Regions from separate parts of the Bacillus sp. FJAT-45350 genome, predicted to be linked through region 2. Evidence: riboswitches for the same ligand, from Rfam matches in the RefSeq annotation. Region 2 holds a riboswitch; each other region holds the start of a gene.

Region 1 (6,365 bases), 680 kb from region 2:
CATCAAACGTTTTTTAGTACAAGTGAAAAATTAGAAATTGGAGGAGTTCCTTTTGTAACGGAGGAACGAAAGCCAAAAAGAAACCAAGCGCTAGTTTACTATCGTGATGTTGTAAGGAGAAAGAACATTCGAGTTCATCCATTTGAAAAGGTAGAGAAAATAACAAAAGAAAGTAATACTTCTTTTGTTATTAGAACTTCAAAAGATAGTTACCGTGCGACCTACATAGTTATTGCAACAGGTTATTATGACCATCCGAACGTGATGGGAGTCCCTGGTGAGGACCAACCACATGTTTTTCATTATTTTAAGGAAGCTCATCCATACTTTGATAGGGATATTGTAGTTATAGGTGGGAAAAATTCAGCTGTTGATGCTACGCTTGAATTAGAGAAAGCGGGAGCGAGAGTAACCGTTCTTTACCGAGGAAGTGAATTTTCACAAAGTCTTAAACCATGGATACTACCAGAGTTTGAATCGTTATTAAATAACGAATTTATTAAAATGGATTTTGAAGCAAATGTGATAGAAATAAAGGAAAACGAAGTTATTTATACAGTTGCTGGGGAAGAGCGCGTAGCCCCGGCTGATTTTGTCTTTGCTATGACTGGATACCATCCTGACCATCAATTTTTGAAGTCAATTGGTGTTGATATAGAAGAGGAAACAGGCCGACCTGTTTTTAATATAGGATCGATGGAAACTAATGTAGAAAATATTTTTATTGCTGGTGTTATCGCAGCTGGTAATAATGCAAATGAAATTTTCATAGAAAATGGACGGTTTCATGGAGAGTCGATCGCAAAGGCAATTAAAGAACGAGTGTAAATAGAGCACACTATTCGTTTGGAATAGTGTGCTCTTAAGAATGTTTAAGAAGTTCCATATACTATGCTTCTTGAAAACTATGTCAAAGTTATTTTAGCGTAAAAAAATCTCCTGTAATTCCTCCAGGTTAGTCGTTGTCTCTAGTGCTGTCATAAGCTTCAACCTTGCTTTTTGACCATTTAGGCCGTTTGTGAAAATTACGCCCATTTCTTTCAGTTTTCTACCCCCTCCTTCATATCCATACGTGTCTTGTACAATTCCGCTATAGGAGCGAGAAACAAGTACGATAGGGATCTCTTTTTCTACAAGTTCTTTTAATTCTGTTGTTATCGAAGGTGGGACATTCCCTTGACCGAAAGCCTCAATAATCAGTCCATCTATCTTTGTGTCTGCAATTGCCTTTATGATATCACCTGTCATACCAGCATATGTCTTCAATAGTGCGACTTTCTTTGTCAGTTTATCTACTTGAAAGCATTCTCGCTTCAATGGGGTGTGGTGAAAGAAGACTCCTCTTCTTGTGACTATCCCAATTGGTCCATATTGAGGACTTTGGAAAGTTGAAATGTTACTAGAGTGAGTTTTTGTTACATTCTTTGCCGTATGAATTTCATCATTAAAAACTACGAGTACACCTTTACCATGAGCTTCTGAATTACTAGCTGTTTGAATAGAAGAAATTAAATTATGTGGTCCGTCAGAGCCGAGCTCATTACTCGAGCGCATCGCACCTGTAATGACGATTGGTATGGACGTATGAACAAGTAAATCAAGCAGATAGGCAGTTTCTTCTAACGTATCTGTACCGTGAGTTACAACTATACCGTCAATCGCTTCTCTTGCTATTTTTTCTTTTATTCGATTTGCTAAATCGACCATATGAGTAGGTGTCATATGAGGAGAAGGAATATTAAGAAAGTCATCGACAATGATAGATGCTTTATCTGAGATAGAATCAATAGTAGAAAAGAGGGGGTTTTCTGTGTTGGGTTTGACAGAACCAGTTTCGTCCTCCTTCATTGCAATCGTACCACCAGTGTGTATAATCAGTATTTTTTTCATTTATTTTCACCTCTTGTTATATAGCTTCTTTTGTTGACCATGTTCCATTATTACCATATAATTACGTTACTTTAAAATAATAAACTTAGCAAATATTATCTTACAAGGGTAACCACCATGTCGGGTTTCTACCTGTAATACGGCTCTATTGTATAAACTTTTATTAAGAAATATGACATGTTACAATTGAAAATAATAGAGGGGAATGGAATTTACGTGCTGTCTTTAATTACAGCCGCAGCCGCACCAGGTTTAGCACTTCTTAGTTATTTCTATTTGAGGAATGGTTACGGCTTACAAACAATAGGTCAAGTTACAAAAAGCTTTATTATGGGAATACTATTAGTGTTTCCTGTTATGGTTCTACAATATGCTTTTATTGAAGAAGGCTTTTTCCTTGCTCCTATTTATAAAGCTTTTATTTTAAGCGGCTTGATTGAGGAATTTTTTAAATGGTTTCTTTTGTTTTTTGTTTCTTATAAACATGGGAACTTTACCAAGCCTTATGACGGGATTGTATTCGGTGTATCACTATCGCTAGGTTTTGCAACAGCAGAAAATTTATTTTATTTATTTGCGTATGGAATTGAGACAGCTTTAGGTAGAGCGTTGCTGCCAGTTGCTAGTCATGCAATTTTTGGAGTAATGATGGGTTATTATTTAGGAAGGGCGAGGTTTGAGTTGGATAAAAATAAATGGCTTATTTTATCCCTCGTAATCCCTATATTAATTCATGGTGGATATGATTACATACTAATCATATCAGCAGACATCTTTATCTATACGATGATACCGTTGATGATAGCTTTATGGTGGCTGGCTCTATCAAAAGTAAAACAAGCAAACGAGCGTCAAGTTTTGTAAGGAGGGATTTGTAATGGGAGCCGATAGATATCGTGTTGTTATTCGATGCCCAGAGTGTGGTGAAAAGTATATTTTACGAGGGAAGCCGAACAGTGAGGGTGGATATGAAACTGGCTTCAAACGTTGTATTTGTGGAAACGAAAACAATTTAGAAGTGGATGCAACACCTGAATAAGTGAGGGTTATTTTTCTTTAACACCTAAACTGTGTAAATGTTTTACAAGCTACATTTGACTCTTATAAAACATTTCTGCGTTAAAGTGAGAAAAATTATCGATTTACTATTGCATTAAACAGTTTTTTAGTGTAATTTTATATCAACCAATTAAATAGTTAGAACATTCTTATCAAGAGAGATGGAGGGACATGGCCCTGTGAAGTCTCAGCAACCAGCCGAAACTGGTCAGGTGCTAAATCCAGCAAGCGTTTTTAAAGCCAGCTTGAAAGATAAGAAGAAGCCAGTTATATGACAAACCCTTCTTCTTATTTTAAGAGGAAGGGTTTTTTGTTGCTTAGGAACTTTAAAATATTTCAATGTGGATAAGTGAAAGCATATTTTTAACAAATTCAGCTATGCAAATTTTGTTCTATAATCAGGAATGAAAAATTACTCCTTTTTAAAAGAAAAGGCGCATTGTGTGTTTAATTTTCCTTTTTGTATACAAATATTTATTTAAGATTCTGAGTATTATGAGTTTATTGTAAAGAGATAGAGTGGCATAATTGGATAGGAGGAAGATTGAACATGAACAGAAAAGAATTAGAGACAACATTGGTGCAAATCGGAAACAGACTAGATGAGCGTACAGGAGCAATTAACACACCTGTCTATTTTTCAACAGCTTATCGTCATACAGGAATTGGTGAGTCAACTGGATATGATTATGCTAGAACAGGAAACCCGACAAGGGAAGTATTAGAAAATGCTATAGCGAAATTAGAGCATGGAGATAGAGGGTACGCCTGTAGCTCAGGAATGGCAGCGGTGCAAACGGTCCTTTCATTGTTTAAACAAGGAGATGAAATTCTTGCCTCGCAAGACCTTTATGGAGGCACTTATCGATTATTCGAGCAAGGCTGGAATAACTGGGGCTTAACGTTTTGCTATAGTGACCCACGGGATTTGGCTACATTTGAAAGTAAGATTAATGAGAGAACGAAAGCTCTTTTTATCGAAACACCTACTAATCCACTAATGCAGGAAGCGGACATTTCAGCTTTAGCAAAAATAGCAAAAAAGTATAATCTATTATTTATCGTTGATAACACATTTTACACACCCCTATTACAACAGCCATTAGTAGAAGGAGCAGATATTGTGATTCATAGTGCTTCTAAATATTTAGGTGGGCATAACGATGTAATAGCAGGCTTAATCGTCGCTAAAGGAGAAGAGCTTTGTGAGCGATTGTTTATGTTCTTTAATGGCATGGGTGGTACATTGGGTGCATTTGATTCTTGGCTATTAATTAGAGGAATGAAAACTCTTGCATTACGAATGGAACAGCATGAAAGAAATGCCAAGGCGATTGTAGAATATTTACAACAGCATGAAAGTGTCGTTGATGTTTTGTACCCGGGCAGAGGGGGCATGATGTCATTCCGTATTAAGAAAGAGGACTGGGTCAATCCTTTCCTTCAACAATTAAAGCTTATCTCATTTGCAGAAAGTCTTGGCGGAGTAGAGAGTTTAATGACATATCCTACAACTCAAACACATGCAGATGTACCAGAGGAAGTTCGTTTAGCGAATGGTGTTTGTAATCGATTATTACGTTTTTCAGTAGGAATTGAATTTGTCGAGGATTTAATAGCAGATTTAGCACAAGCATTTGCATACGTTGAAGAGAATATCAAATAAGGGGAGTTTAATAAATATGAGTAATGAATATAGCTTTCAAACACAATTATTGCATAATAACCATAAGGTTGATAAACATAACGGCGCAGTAAGTGTCCCGATCCAACATGCATCAACATTTCATCAATTTGATTTTGATACATTTGGACAATATGACTATGGACGTTCGGGTAACCCGACAAGAGAAGTGTTAGAAGAGACAATAGCTCAGTTAGAGGGAGGCACTCGTGGTTTTGCATTCGCATCAGGTATGGCAGCAATTTCAACTGCTTTTATGCTTTTATCGAAGGGAGACCATGTAGTAATTACAAGTGATGTATACGGCGGGACATTTCGTTTTGTCACAGAAGTATTACCTCGACTAGGGATAGAAGTTACGTTCGTTGATATGACGAACCTTGATGAAGTAAGAACCAATATTCAAGAAAACACAAAATTACTATATATTGAAACTCCTTCAAACCCAACGTTAAAAGTGACGGATATTAAAGGACTGGTGCAGATTGCTAAGGAGTATAACTGCTTAACATTCCTTGATAATACGTTTTTAACTCCTGCATTACAAAGACCAATTGAATTTGGTGTAGATGTAGTATTACATAGTGCAACGAAATTCATCGGTGGTCATAGTGATGTTATCGCAGGCTTAGCAGTTGTAAAAGATGAAGAGCTAGGAAAACAGATAGCATTCCTACAAAACTCATTTGGTTGTGTACTTGGAGTTCAAGATTGCTGGTTAGTATTACGTGGCTTAAAGACTCTGCATGTTCGAATGGAGCACTCATCCAAAGCAGCACTTGAGATTGCAGAATGGTTGGAAACAGTGCCAGAGGTAGAAACTGTTTACTATCCAGGTTTACAAAAGCACGCAGGTCATCAATTACAAAAGGAACAAGCGGATGGTTTTGGGGCTGTTCTCTCATTTGCATTGCGTGATAGAGATGCGGTTAAGAGATTTGTAGAGCAAGTGGAGCTACCTGTATTTGCTGTTAGTCTCGGTGCTGTTGAATCAATTTTGTCATATCCACCAACAATGAGCCATGCTGCAATGCCTAAAGAAGAACGTGAGAAGCGAGGGATTTCTGAAGGGTTGCTACGCTTATCTGTAGGTTTAGAAAAAACAGAAGATATTATTAAAGACTTTAAACAAGCTTTCGAGAAAATTAGTCAGAAAGTATAAAAAAGAAAAAAGATTGTTCTTGGACAATCAAAGGCAATTGCTACTAGTTTTTGAACAGAGCGAAGGGAAGCGAAACATATGAACCTATTAAAAGACTTACAATCAAAAATCTTAATTGGTGATGGAGCCATGGGTACGCTTCTGTATGCTCAAGGTGTCGATAATTGTTATGAAGAATTAAACATTACTCAAGAAGAGAAGATATTTGATGTTCACCGTGCCTACATTGACGCTGGTGCTGATGTTATTCAAACAAATACGTATGCGGCAAACTCAATTAAATTAGAAAAATATGGACTCGATAATAAGGTTAAATTACTTAATCGTGCAGCAGTTAACATTGCAAAAAAAGCAGCCAAAAATCAAAGCTACGTTCTAGGTACTATTGGTGGAATTAGAGGAATTCAGAAGAAGGCATGGGCTTTAGAGGAGATTAAAAGTAGTTTTGTAAACCAGCTTGATAGTTTATTAGAAGAAACACCAGATGGAATACTTCTTGAAACTTATTACGACTTTGAAGAAATTTTTGAATCTGTAAAAATAGCTAGAACAATGACAGATATTCCAATA
Region 2 (6,365 bases):
CTTAGTGCAAGACAGTAGCGTCAGTGAACGTATCTTTAATGACATAACCGAGGAATATAATAGAACAAAGGATTTGCTATTACAAATTACTGGAAATGAAGAATTGTTAGATAACACACCTAACATTCAAGAATCTGTAAAATTAAGAAATCCATATGTGGATCCGCTTAACTTTCTTCAAGTAGAAATGATACAAATGCTGCGAGACGCTGAACATAAAGATGAGGAATTATTAACAGAAGTATTATTAACGATCAGTGGAATTGCAGCAGGGGTTTTGAATACAGGTTGATGTGTAAATAAGAATAGTTAGAGTTAAGTCTCATTACATAAGTGAATGAGGCTTAATTTATTGAATAAACGATTTGCTTTATGATAGAGAAGTGTCAACAAATTCTTGATTATTAGTACTGTAGATTGTAGGATCAGATTGAATATATAGCAGGAGAGGGATTTAACAATGAGTTCACAAAGCAATTCAGAAACAACACCAGAGCAGAGACGAATTGGAGATAGAAGAAAGAGGTTTGGAAATAAAAAGTCAATCTATATTTCTCTAAGTGTTCTATTATGGCTTGGCTTATTCTATGTAGGATACAGTCTAGCTTTCAACTATTTTGAAGAAAATCAAACAAAGATGGATGAAAAAATTGAAAGTATTAGCTTTCAGAATGAAGAAATACTTTCGCAGCTAGAGCAATTCAATCTAGAATTACAGTCATCTACGGAAGAAATTTCATTGATCAAGGATGAACTAAGCTATATTTATGAAGGGCTAGAGTTAACTGGGGAGTCATTAACAGGCAGTGACCAAACAAGACTCGCTTTAGAAGAGAGAATGATAGAATTGGATAAACGTTTAAATGACTTGCGAACTCAATTAGTTAAATTGGAGGAAGCGACTCGTGCTCATTAAACTACAGCTTTTTTTTCTATTACTTTTTGCACCGTTTATCGGTATATTTCTAGCATCAATTGAGAGACACTCTGATGAAGTTATCGAAACTACTGTTATAGCTCAAGGGGAAATTAAGAAACAGAATGAAACAATGAAACAAAATCTTTTTGAATCAAGAGAGTTAATGACGGAAACTACCTACATAAGTGAATCATCTAAAAGAATAATAGAATTAATTCAAGAAAATGCAAAAGCTGAGTTACTAGATTACTTAAAACAACAGGAAAAACTGAATTCTTTAGTTGAGGCTAGCGTAAATCATAGTCAACAATCAGCTGATTTAATTGAACGACTATTAGCAACTATGTTAGGAAATCCCATTGGACAGACTTATGGTGAGAACTCAGTTGTAAAAGTATATTCACTCGAAGAGTCTGGATACAGAGGGTACATGGCAAAAATTCGGTTACATAATCCCAATGCAATTCGTATGGTCTTAGCTGAGGACCAAATAGCTAGTAATGGGGAAACGACTAGCCATGCGGCAAAGCGGACTGGTGGAGTTTTAGCAATAAATGCTGGAGGGTTTACGAGTCAAAATGGGAAGCTGTATCCTATTGGTATAACTGTAGTTGATGGAGAAATTGTTACATATTTTGATTTAAGCCTTAGTTTTATAGGGTTTAATAATAATGGCAATCTAGTAGGTGGACAAGTATCCTCTAGAGAAGACATTCAAGCTATGAATGTACTACAAGGTGCAAGTTTTACTCCTACCTTATTAAAAGACGGGAAAAAGCTGTCAATTCCTTCTAATTGGGCTAATACGAGACATCCCCGAACATTAATTGGACATTTTGATAATGGTGACCTCTTTTTTATGGTCATTGATGGTCGGAGAGAAGGGTGGAGTAACGGCGTAACATTAGAGGAAGCGCAGGATAAATTGTTAGAATTCAATATTCGAGATGCCTATAATTTAGATGGTGGAGGGTCAAGTGCTTTTTACTATGATGGAAAGGTCTTAAATAAACCATCTGATGGTCGTGAGAGAAGAGTGAAGACGAATATTGTCATATCACCATAAAATATTAGCGAAAGTGGTCTAAATAAGCGATAAGGGTGAGAAAAAGATGAAAAAATCAATGGTACATTCGTTCCTCTTCGCTTTGTTTCAGAGCAACTAGGTGCAGAAGTAGATTATGATTCTTGGACAAAAAGGGTAACGATTTAAAAATAAGACTTAAAAAGCAACACCCCTATTAACTTTGATAGGTGGTGTTGCTTTTAGTTATTGTTGTATCGTTATTCTTCGTGCCTGACTATTCCAATCAACACTAGCACCAATCTGCTCTGAAATGAAACGGATTGGTACGGAGGTAACACCATTTCGAATAATAGGAGCTACTTCAATTGTATGATTTGTATGTGAACCATTTTGCGTAACTGAAATCGTTCGACTTCCCTCTCGTAATGTCAGTGTTTTTCCGTCTACTTGAATCGTTATTGTTCTAGTCGGCCCGTCCCAATGTACATTTGCTCCAAGATTCTCACTTATAAATCTAAGAGGGACAAGTGTACGACCATTTGTTGTATAGGGAGCAGCGTCGAGTTTAACAGATGAACCGTTTACTTGTGCAGTCGTGTTATTTAGATGCAAAATAATCGTGCTTTTTCTTGTCGGAATTTCGATAGGTGCTGTAGTTTGCTCTAGGTAACTACTTGCTATATAACCAGTTTTACCATCAGTTAATTCAACTGGATACCAAACGAATTGATTTCTGCTATTCTTATTTAGTTCATACATAAACGAGTCTGAAATTTTGACAGTTTGATTCAATTGTAGTCGAGTAACTTCATTACTAGCTGTTGTCGGTTGTTCTCGTAGTCGAACATTATTCGTTGTAATTGTTGCTCTTTCACCTTTTTTGAGAAAATGTTTACTCTCTGTTAATTTAGCAGACGTAGTAACATCTTTAGTGAATGTAATATTATTGCTACTATTCGAGTCATATTGAAAATGACTACTATCTAAAGGTAGTTCAGTTAACGTTACCAAGCTACGATTTGCAATGACATCGAATACTTTTTCTTGGTATGCCTTGCGATTTCGTTCGCCAGTAGCTTGTACGATAGGACTATTTAGAGGTTTTATTCCATTATATGCCATTACAGAGAAATACCAATGTTCAATGATATGTCTTTCATGTCCGTTAATCTTCGGTAAGTCACCTCTAGCAAACATAGAATCTAGCATTTCCACGCCTGATTTAATGTTATACACAATATCATTTTTTAATCTTTCTTGATCATAATCTTGATACAGTGTAATCTGCATAATTCCAATGCCACCATCGTCTGTAATGATTGGGGTACCATCTGGATGAAATTGTCTCCAGTTACCACTTTCTACTTCTGCAATCCCTTTTACAATTTCCGGTGGAACATTGTAGTCCAGTGCTGTTTCTGTTAGTAAACAGTTTACTGTCTGATAATCTGGATTCACACCAGGTTGGGCGCTATATCCACATTTTTCTTCAATCGATGAGTTTGCTAAACTATTAGTAGGAAAAAGAAATAATAATAGTATAGCAAGGACGATGTAAGAATGATGGCCACTATTAAATAGTTGTTTCATTGATGCAACCCTCCATAAATTCTTAGTGATTATATTACTCTAGTATAATAGAAAAAGGGACTATATGATACATTAAAACAAAAATTGGTAATATTGGCTTTGTAAAAGAGTAGAGCTAATAAAAGATAGAAAGGACGTTTTGTTATTACAAAACAAAGAGGTGCCCAACCCTAGCCTCTTAATTAATAGAACTGATTTAGTTTTTTAGAAAATAAATAATAAATAGTTTATTTGTTGTAGTATCAATAATGAAAGCGCTCTTTTGTGTATTAAAGCGAAAAAACGATATTGACAACCTGATTACTTGGTTATATTATCAACTTAACAATTTTATAAAAATAACTTATCAAGAGCGACTGAGGGACAGGCCCGGTGAAGTCCAGCAACCTCCAAATTATGGGATGGTGCTAACTCCTGCAGAATAATTAACTTATTCTGAAAGATAAGGCTATAATGTGCGTGATATTAGGCCTCTTTCAGATGAAGGGGTCTATTTTTTTACAAAATCTAAGAATTTGGGATTAATTTAATTAATTTTAGGAGGGACTACGTTTTGATTGAGGTAACAGATTTAGTTAAAGAATATAAAACAAAAAAAACAACCGTAATGGGAGTAGACCATGTCTCTCTAACTGTAAATAAAGGAGAGGTATTTGGAATTGTCGGTTATAGTGGGGCTGGAAAAAGCTCACTATTACGCTGTTTAAATTTATTAGAGAAACCGACATCAGGTGAAATTAAGATTGATGGAATGGAGTTAACAAAGTTAAATAAAAAATCCTTAAGAGAAGCTAGGCAAAAAATTGGAATGATATTTCAACACTTTTATTTAATCAGTTCAAAAACAATTTTTGAAAATATAGCGATCGCGTTAAAAGCTGCTGGGAAACCTAAAGCTGAGATAAATAAAAAAGTGACAGAATTATTAGAAATGGTAGGGTTATCAAACAAAAGTGGTCATTATCCTGCACAACTTAGTGGGGGACAAAAGCAGAGGGTTGGCATAGCGAGGGCGCTTGCTAACGACCCTCAAGTACTACTATGTGATGAAGCTACTTCTGCACTAGACCCAAATACAACAAAATCAATTTTGTCCCTATTAAAAAAGATTAATAGAGAACTTGGGTTAACCATCGTGTTAATTACACATGAAATGGAAGTAGTAAAGGAAATCTGTGATCGTATGGCAGTAATGGAAGATGGACGGATTATTGAAGAAGGCACTGTATATGAATTGTTTGCTTCTCCTACACAACAGTTGACAAGGGATTTCATTAATAGTGTTTTACAATTTGAACTACCATCACAGTTAATAGAAAAACGTAAAGGTACGATTGTGAAAGTTCAATTTAAAGGAGCAATAGCAGAAGAATCTGTTATTTCAGATGTTTTTAAGCAGTTTCAAGTGAATGGGAATATTCTACATGGAAAGATTGAGTACATAAAAGAAGTACCTCTAGGGATTTTTATTATGGAGCTTATTGGAGAGCATTCTGAAGTAGAACGGGCTATTGAAGTAATCCGAACACGTACTGAAAATTTGGAGGTAATTGCAGATGCTATTAGAAACGCTAGTTAATTTACTTCCAGAAATGAACAAAGCATTTCTTGAGACGGTACTTATGGTATCTATTGCACTAAGTGTTGCATTGGTTTTTGGATTACCACTTGGAATCTTGTTATTTGTCACCGATAAAGGACTTTTTCTAGAAAACACATTTATTAAGAGTGTTGTGGGATTTTTTGTAAATTTAATTCGTTCTATTCCATTTATCATATTACTCGTTGCTCTTTTACCTTTAACGCAATTGATAGCAGGAACAACAATTGGACCAAAAGCCGCCTCGGTTTCTTTATCAGTAGCGGCAATTCCGTTTTTTGCAAGATTGGTTGAGTCATCTTTACGTGAAATTGATAAAGGCGTTATTGAAGCAGTTGTTTCTGTAGGTGCTACACCGTGGATGATTATTAAGGATGTTCTCCTTCCAGAAGCGCGACCAGGACTTATTCAGGGCGTAACGATAACTACGATTAGCCTTGTGGGGTATTCTGCTATGGCTGGAATTGTTGGCGGTGGAGGGATAGGGGATCTTGCTATTCGTTTTGGATACTATCGTTACGATGACACCGTTATGTTAACAACAATCATTGTTTTAATCTGTATTGTACAAATTCTACAATTCACTGGTGATCGAGTTGCTAGATTTGTTGATAAAAAATAAAAGAAGAGAAAAAGGGGAAATTGAATATGAAAAAGCTAGTTTTATTATCTATTATTCTACTGCTAGGAATACTATCTGCTTGTGGTGGAAATGAAGAAGCAACATCTGATGTTAGTGAAGAGCCTGTTGAAGAAAAGAAGGAATTAGTAATCGGAGCAACATCTGGCCCTTATGCAGATATGGTAAGTAATGCTATTAAACCTTTACTTGAAGAAAAAGGATATGAAATTGAAGTTATTGAATTTAGTGATTATGTTCAACCGAACATCGCTTTAGGAAACGGTTCGCTAGATGCAAATTTGTTCCAACATAAAATTTATATGGAAAATTTCGCAACTGAACATAACATAGAGCTTTCTGAGTTAATCGTAGTTCCAACTGCTCCAATGGGAATCTATTCAAATAAATTTGAAAGTATTGAAGAAATTGAAGAAGGTAGTGAGCTCGCTCTACCAAATGATCCAACAAACTTAGCAAGAACATTAATGTTGCTTGAAGGTATTGGTTTAATTTCAGTAGATGGTGAGATTAACCAACTAACAGCTTCAGAAAAAGATGTGACAGAAAATCCAAAAAATTTAAAGTTCTCACCAATCGAAGCAGGCCA
Region 3 (6,365 bases), on a different contig from region 2:
GCATCTCTAACGTATGCAGCTGAGAGCTCTATCTATCGTACTGGTGGATTGTTTGAAGATAGATTAAGTAGCTTGACTGATGAGGAACAAAAAGATGGTCGCCAAGTAGCGAAAGCAATTGCTGAGTATGCAGTTGAGTGCTCTTTAAATAAAGTATCAGGTTCAGAAACACTAGACTTTGTCGTTGACGAAGCTGTTCAAATTCATGGTGGTTATGGCTTTATGGCTGAGTACGAGGTTGAGCGCATGTATCGTGACTCTCGTATTAACCGTATCTTTGAAGGAACAAATGAAATTAACCGCTTATTAGTTCCAGGTACAATTTTACGTAAAGCAATGAAAGGTGAATTACCATTACTAGAGAAGGCAACTGCTCTTCAAGAAGAGCTTATGATAATGATGCCTGAGGAAGTTGGTAATGAGCCATTAGACCAAGAGAAGCACCTTCTAAAAATGGCAAAGAAAATCTTTTTAATGGTTGCTGGAACTGGAGCTCAAAAGTATCAACAAAAGCTTCAGCATGAGCAAGAAATCCTAGCAAAAGTAGCTGATATTGTTAGTGATATCTTCTCTATGGAGTCAGTTATTTTACGAACAGAGAAGGCAATTAACAAAACTGGTGCTGATAAAAATGCGAATAAAGTTTTATTAACTGAAGTATATTGTCAAGAAGCATTTAATCGAATTGAGGCATATGCGAAAGAATCTCTTATTACAATGGAAGAAGGAGATACTCTACGTACAATGCTTTCAATCTTACGTAAGTTAACTCGCCACACGCCAATCAATGTAGTACACAAAAAACGTGAAATTGCAGCCAATGTACTTGAAGCTGAAAGATATGTAGTATAAGTATTTTACAAAAAAGGCTGTTTTATCTTTTTATTAGCTGCCTAGTTAGGGATATTCCTCCTAATTAGGCGTAAAGCCACAATTAAGTACTGTTATTCAATTTGAGGTAAAACTCAAAAAAAATATATTCTCCTTTCTTAAAGGAAGCATTCTCCTCTCTAGTTAAGAACAAAGAAGTCCCATATATTGGGGCTTCTTTGTTCTGGTTCATTCGTTTAAAAAAATCCCATGCTCATATAATAACTCTAGGCAATGAACAGATAATAAACATATTTATCTAGCGTAGGAAGGACTGAGAATAATGAAAAAGCCTAAAAATGAAATTATACAGGATGAGAATTTGACAGCTGTAGAGGAATTCAGTAAAGAGCTAGATAGTGGAATAACTGTGGCAGATCAAATGCAAACCGTTTGGGAACAAGAAGTTATAGGAGATAGAAAAAATCATAGCTAATGCACTATAAAATTAGTTATAGACGACCAAAATATCGACAAATTACTAGGCAAAACAGTTGTATTGTACCTAATTATAGTCAATAATTATTTCAGTGGAAACAATTGTGATAAGAGGTATGTTTGCCTCTTATTACAATAAGAAGGGAGGGAATAAAGAGTGGCTCTAACTTTTTATTGGTATCCAAAATGTGGTACTTGTCGTAAAGCGAAGGCATGGTTTGAAGAAAATGGGGTAGAATATAATGACGTACATATTGTTGATAACCCACCATCAAGAGAACAGCTAGAAGAATTATATAAGAAAAGTGGATTAGAGATAAAAAAATTCTTTAATACAAGTGGTAAAAAATATCGCGAGCTTGGTTTAAAGGATAAGGTCAAATCGAGTTCTGATGAAGAATTACTTGATTTACTAGCAACCGATGGTATGCTGATCAAACGTCCAATTGTGACAGATGGAGAAAAGGTAACTGTAGGTTTTAAAGAAGAGGATTTTGAACAGACGTGGAAATAATAAAATCTCAGTTGTGAAAGCTTTCTAAATATACTATAGTAAACGTGAGTACATAATTATGGAGGGATTACAATGAATTTACCAAAAGAACTAAAGTATTCAGAAGAGCATGAATGGGTAAAAACTGAAGGGGACAAAGTACGTATTGGAATTACGGACTTTGCACAGTCAGAACTTGGAGATATCGTATTCGTTGAATTACCTGAAGTAGGTGACGAAATCGAAGCTGACGAGCCATTTGGTAGCGTTGAATCAGTTAAGACTGTTTCAGAGCTTTACGCTCCTATCAGCGGTAAAGTAGTTGAAATCAATGAAGACCTTGACGATTCACCAGAATTCGTAAACGAGTCGCCTTACGAAAAAGCATGGATGATCGTAGTTGAACCTTCTGACGCTTCTGAATTAGACAAACTAATGTCTGCTGAAGCGTACGAGAAAATGGTATCTGAAGACTAAGAGCACAAAAAAGACAGCTGAGGCTGTCTTTTTTTAATGCTGAGTTATGAGTTATAAGTTATAAATTAAATTCGGAATTCAGAACTCATTATTTTGTAATTTGTTTATTTCTCTTCTCCTTTGGGTATCGTAACTATAACGAACTCCAGAGGAGGTCATAGTAATGAATGATAATCATTTGAAGAAGGTCGATGTAACGAGTAAGGTTGAAGGGAAGCTTGAGAATGGTGCAATGAATCTGTATATTGATGAGGCGAAGGTTGGAAAGATTGTGATGACCAATCAAGGAAATCAATATGAGATGGCAGAGGACTTTGAGTTTGAAGAGAATAAAGTATATAGATATGAAAATGACCACCCTGAAAAGGAAAAGCAATATGTTGAAGGTTGCGACATGGGTTGGTGTTAAAGTGAAAAAGGCTGTAGAAGCAGATTTATTGCTTCACAGTCTTTTTTAATTTCTTACAGCTACCATTCCTTTGCTTTTTCTCCATGAATGCAGTGTACAATTGTCGAAATTTATATATAAAAGGAAAACAAAAAATGAAGAGATAGTGGCGTAATACTAATAAAAGTCTTTCTAAACCCGAAATAGTTTATTATTATTTAGGGATACGAAATGATGGAAGGACTTTTAAAATGAGTCAATTTATTGGAGACTGGAAAATCCAGTTTAAGAATTACAATAAAAATGTTCGCCTATTTCTACTTGCTTCTATCCTAGGTAATATCGGCATGGGAATATTTATGGTTATTTATAATTACTACGTTCGAGAATTAGGTTTTGATGACCAGATGAACGGCAAAGTTATTGCGATGACAGCAACGGCTTCTGCATTAGCTTTATTACCAGCAGGGATTTTAAGCGATCGGTATGGACGAAAAAAAATCATATTTATTGGTGCAATCTTTACAGCAGCTAGTTTATTATTACGGGCGATTCTGGTGACAGAGTCTTCACTATTATATACAGCATTTATGACAGGACTGTTTATGGCCTGTATTCAAGTAGCTTCTATACCATTGTTAGCTGAGAACTCTACAGAGAAGGAACGAGTACACTTATTTAGTTTTAACTTTGCGGTTATTATGGTGGCTAATGTCATTGGTAATGCTTTAGGTGGAGGCTTAACAGATTTATTTCAATTTGTATTTACAATTGACACTCTTACAAGTGTAAGAATTACGTTATTAATTGGTTCTATCTTCTTCTTTGCGGCATTGTGGCCAATATTGAAAATCTGTGAAACTCGTAAGTTGAAAACAGAAAAATCAGCAGCAAGCTCTTTAAAAAAGTTAGTCACTACGCATAAATCTGGAATTAAAATTATAGCGTTATTTGCGGTAGCTCAAATTTTGATTGGTTTTGGTTCTGGTCTTGTGATACCTTATTTAAACATTTATTTTACTGACCGGTTTGAAATTAGCAAATCTCTTGTTGGGCTAATTCTTTCCCTTGGCCAGGGTATGACGGCGGTCGCATTTATGATTGGTCCTGCTGTAGTTCAGCGGTTTGGTGAAGTAAAAGCGGTTGTCATATTGCAATTGTCATCATTGCCTTTCTTATTATTAACTGCTTACACAGAAAACCTCTGGATTGCTGTGATTGGTTTTCTGTTTCGACAGGCATTAATGAATGCTGGAAACCCTATTCAAATGTCGTTAATGATGAGAAGTGTTGATGATTCAATAAAAGGGTTAACAAACTCAGTAGGACAGATGGTCTTCCAATTGGGCTGGGCTGTCATGGGTCCTGTTTCGATGACCATTGTTATGCTTCATGGCTCTTATTATGGCTATGCTATCGTTTTTTCGATTACGGGAGCTCTTTACTTAATTGGTTCAATTTACTTCTTTTTGGTCTTTCGTCGTTATGACAATGATCAAGGGAAAAAAAAGGTGCGAAAGGTGTCGTAAAAAAGAGAAAAAACCGTTGACACTAAAAGATTGTCCATGCTATGATTCATTCATGAAATTAAACATTAATTAAATGTAACTCTTATCATGAGAGGTGGAGGGACTGGCCCGATGAAACCCAGCAACCTTAAACATGTATTGACATGTTTAGTAAGGTGCTAAATCCTACAAAGCAAATTGCTTTGAAAGATGAGAGAAAGGCTCAGATACGCTACTAAACCTTTCTGCTCATGATGATGACGGGAAGGTTTTTTTAATCTCTAAAGTCAAGTGTAGTTAGCTTATATAATCCAGTTGTAGATATATAGTTATATTTGTCGAAATTTTGAGATTTTCTTATATTTAATTATGGGTATTTCAATGTGTATACTAAGTGTTAGATTACTAGATATGAAAGAGAGATAGTAGTAAATAGAGAAAAAGATAAGGGTGTTTACATTGATAAGTTTAAGTCAAATCAGGAAAGTGTTCCAAACACGAGATGGAACGGTTACTGCTATTGATCGAATTAACCTTGATATTAACGAAGGTGAAATTTTTGGAATAATCGGATATAGCGGTGCGGGTAAAAGTACGCTTATTAGAATGCTTAACAACTTGGAACGGCCTACAGAAGGAACCGTTTCTATTGCAGGGAAGAATCTATCATCAATGACTGGGCAAGAGCTTAGAAAAGCCCGACAAGAAATTAGTATGATTTTTCAACACTTCAATTTACTCTGGTCTCGAACTGTACGAGAAAATATTTCATTCCCTCTTGAAATTGCGGGTGTTAAAAAAAATGACCGTGAAAAGAGAGTAAAAGAATTAATACAGCTTGTTGGTCTAGAGGGGCGCGGTGACTCTTATCCTTCTCAATTAAGTGGAGGACAAAAACAAAGAGTTGGTATTGCAAGAGCACTCGCAAATAATCCAAAAGTTCTTTTGTGTGACGAGGCAACGTCGGCACTAGACCCAAAGACGACAGATTCAATTCTTGATTTACTAGTAGATATTAATAAAAAGCTAGGATTAACGATTGTCTTAATAACGCATGAAATGCATGTGATTAGAAAGATATGTAACCGAGTTGCTGTTATTGAAGCAGGTAACATTGCTGAACAAGGACCAGTATTAGAAGTTTTTAGACAACCGAAAGCTGATATTACGAAGGAGTTTGTAAAGCAAATTACAGAACCTGAAGAAACGAAAGACTCCTTACAACTTAAAGAATCTGGTCAAGTTGTCCAGTTAACTTTTGTAGGGGATGAAACAGAACGTCCATTAATCACACAATTGATTCGTCAATTTGATGTTGAGGTTAATATATTGCAAGGGAAAATTTCTCAAACTCAGGATGGTTCTTACGGAACACTCTTTATCCATATTGATGGAAGTGAAGATGAACTTTCAAAAGCGATTTCATTTATAAGGGAACAGCAAGTTGAAGTGGAGGTGATTGATCGATGAATCAATTATTTCCGAACATCAGATGGGAACGAGTGTGGGAAGCGACATTAGAGACGTTTTATATGTCGTTCGTATCCGTTATACTAACTGCATTTTTTGGCCTAATTTTAGGTTTGTTATTATTCCTTACAGCTAAGGGTAACCTTTGGCAAAATCAAGTGGTTCATGTAATTACAGCAGCATTTGTAAATGTGTTTCGTTCAGTTCCATTCATTATATTAATTATATTGTTAATTCCATTTACGAAGTTTTTTGTTGGCTCGATTTTCGGATGGAAGGCAGCAGTACCAGCATTGGTTGTTGGTGCAGCACCATTTTATGCGAGAATGGTTGAAATCGCACTTCGAGAAATTGATAAAGGGGTTATCGAAGCTTCTCAATCTATGGGGGCTAGTCATTTGGAGATTATTTGGAAGGTTTTACTTCCAGAATCAAAGCCAGCTCTAACTTCAGGTATTACAGTTACAGCAATTGCGCTCGTTAGTTATACAGCAATGGCAGGTGTAATTGGAGCAGGTGGTCTAGGTTATTTAGCATTTATGGATGGATTCCAGAGAAATCAATGGGATTATGTATGGGTAGCTACCATTGCCATTCTACTGATTGTTTATGTCATTCAGTTGGTTGGGGATTGGTTTACAAATAAAACAGATAAACGATAATAGGGGGCAAATAAGATGAAAAAGTTTTTTAGTTTTCTATCAGCAGGTGTTCTGTCATT

What was found. Region 2 has a riboswitch for S-adenosylmethionine ahead of CD003_RS13365 (methionine ABC transporter ATP-binding protein). Riboswitches for the same ligand answer to the same signal wherever they lie in the genome.
Region 1: it holds a riboswitch for S-adenosylmethionine, as region 2 does, so the genes downstream of both, CD003_RS09930 (methionine biosynthesis PLP-dependent protein) here and CD003_RS13365 (methionine ABC transporter ATP-binding protein) in region 2, are expected to answer to the same signal.
Region 3: it holds a riboswitch for S-adenosylmethionine, as region 2 does, so the genes downstream of both, CD003_RS17360 (methionine ABC transporter ATP-binding protein) here and CD003_RS13365 (methionine ABC transporter ATP-binding protein) in region 2, are expected to answer to the same signal.

Annotation. Positions count from the first base shown of each region.
Region 1 covers NZ_NISU01000001.1:1,980,203-1,986,567, reverse strand. Annotated here, with positions in the region: gene CD003_RS09945 (YpdA family putative bacillithiol disulfide reductase) at 1-828, shown strand, start outside; gene CD003_RS09940 (asparaginase) at 922-1,890, opposite strand; gene prsW (glutamic-type intramembrane protease PrsW) at 2,107-2,754, shown strand; gene CD003_RS21855 (hypothetical protein) at 2,768-2,929, shown strand; SAM riboswitch class I at 3,096-3,208, shown strand; gene CD003_RS09930 (methionine biosynthesis PLP-dependent protein) at 3,500-4,615, shown strand; gene metC (cystathionine beta-lyase) at 4,632-5,795, shown strand; gene CD003_RS09920 (bifunctional homocysteine S-methyltransferase/methylenetetrahydrofolate reductase) at 5,874-6,365, shown strand, end outside.
Region 2 covers NZ_NISU01000001.1:2,660,313-2,666,677, reverse strand. Annotated here, with positions in the region: gene ppc (phosphoenolpyruvate carboxylase) at 1-292, shown strand, start outside; gene CD003_RS13385 (hypothetical protein) at 461-916, shown strand; gene CD003_RS13380 (phosphodiester glycosidase family protein) at 906-1,985, shown strand; gene CD003_RS13375 (stalk domain-containing protein) at 2,040-2,132, shown strand; gene CD003_RS13370 (stalk domain-containing protein) at 2,190-3,536, opposite strand; SAM riboswitch class I at 3,877-3,985, shown strand; gene CD003_RS13365 (methionine ABC transporter ATP-binding protein) at 4,090-5,115, shown strand; gene CD003_RS13360 (methionine ABC transporter permease) at 5,093-5,758, shown strand; gene CD003_RS13355 (MetQ/NlpA family ABC transporter substrate-binding protein) at 5,785-6,365, shown strand, end outside.
Region 3 covers NZ_NISU01000002.1:160,089-166,453, forward strand. Annotated here, with positions in the region: gene CD003_RS17335 (acyl-CoA dehydrogenase family protein) at 1-852, shown strand, start outside; gene CD003_RS21990 (hypothetical protein) at 1,154-1,306, shown strand; gene CD003_RS17340 (arsenate reductase family protein) at 1,466-1,822, shown strand; gene gcvH (glycine cleavage system protein GcvH) at 1,895-2,278, shown strand; gene CD003_RS17350 (YusG family protein) at 2,442-2,687, shown strand; gene CD003_RS17355 (MFS transporter) at 2,918-4,195, shown strand; SAM riboswitch class I at 4,275-4,391, shown strand; gene CD003_RS17360 (methionine ABC transporter ATP-binding protein) at 4,634-5,644, shown strand; gene CD003_RS17365 (methionine ABC transporter permease) at 5,641-6,306, shown strand; gene CD003_RS17370 (MetQ/NlpA family ABC transporter substrate-binding protein) at 6,322-6,365, shown strand, end outside.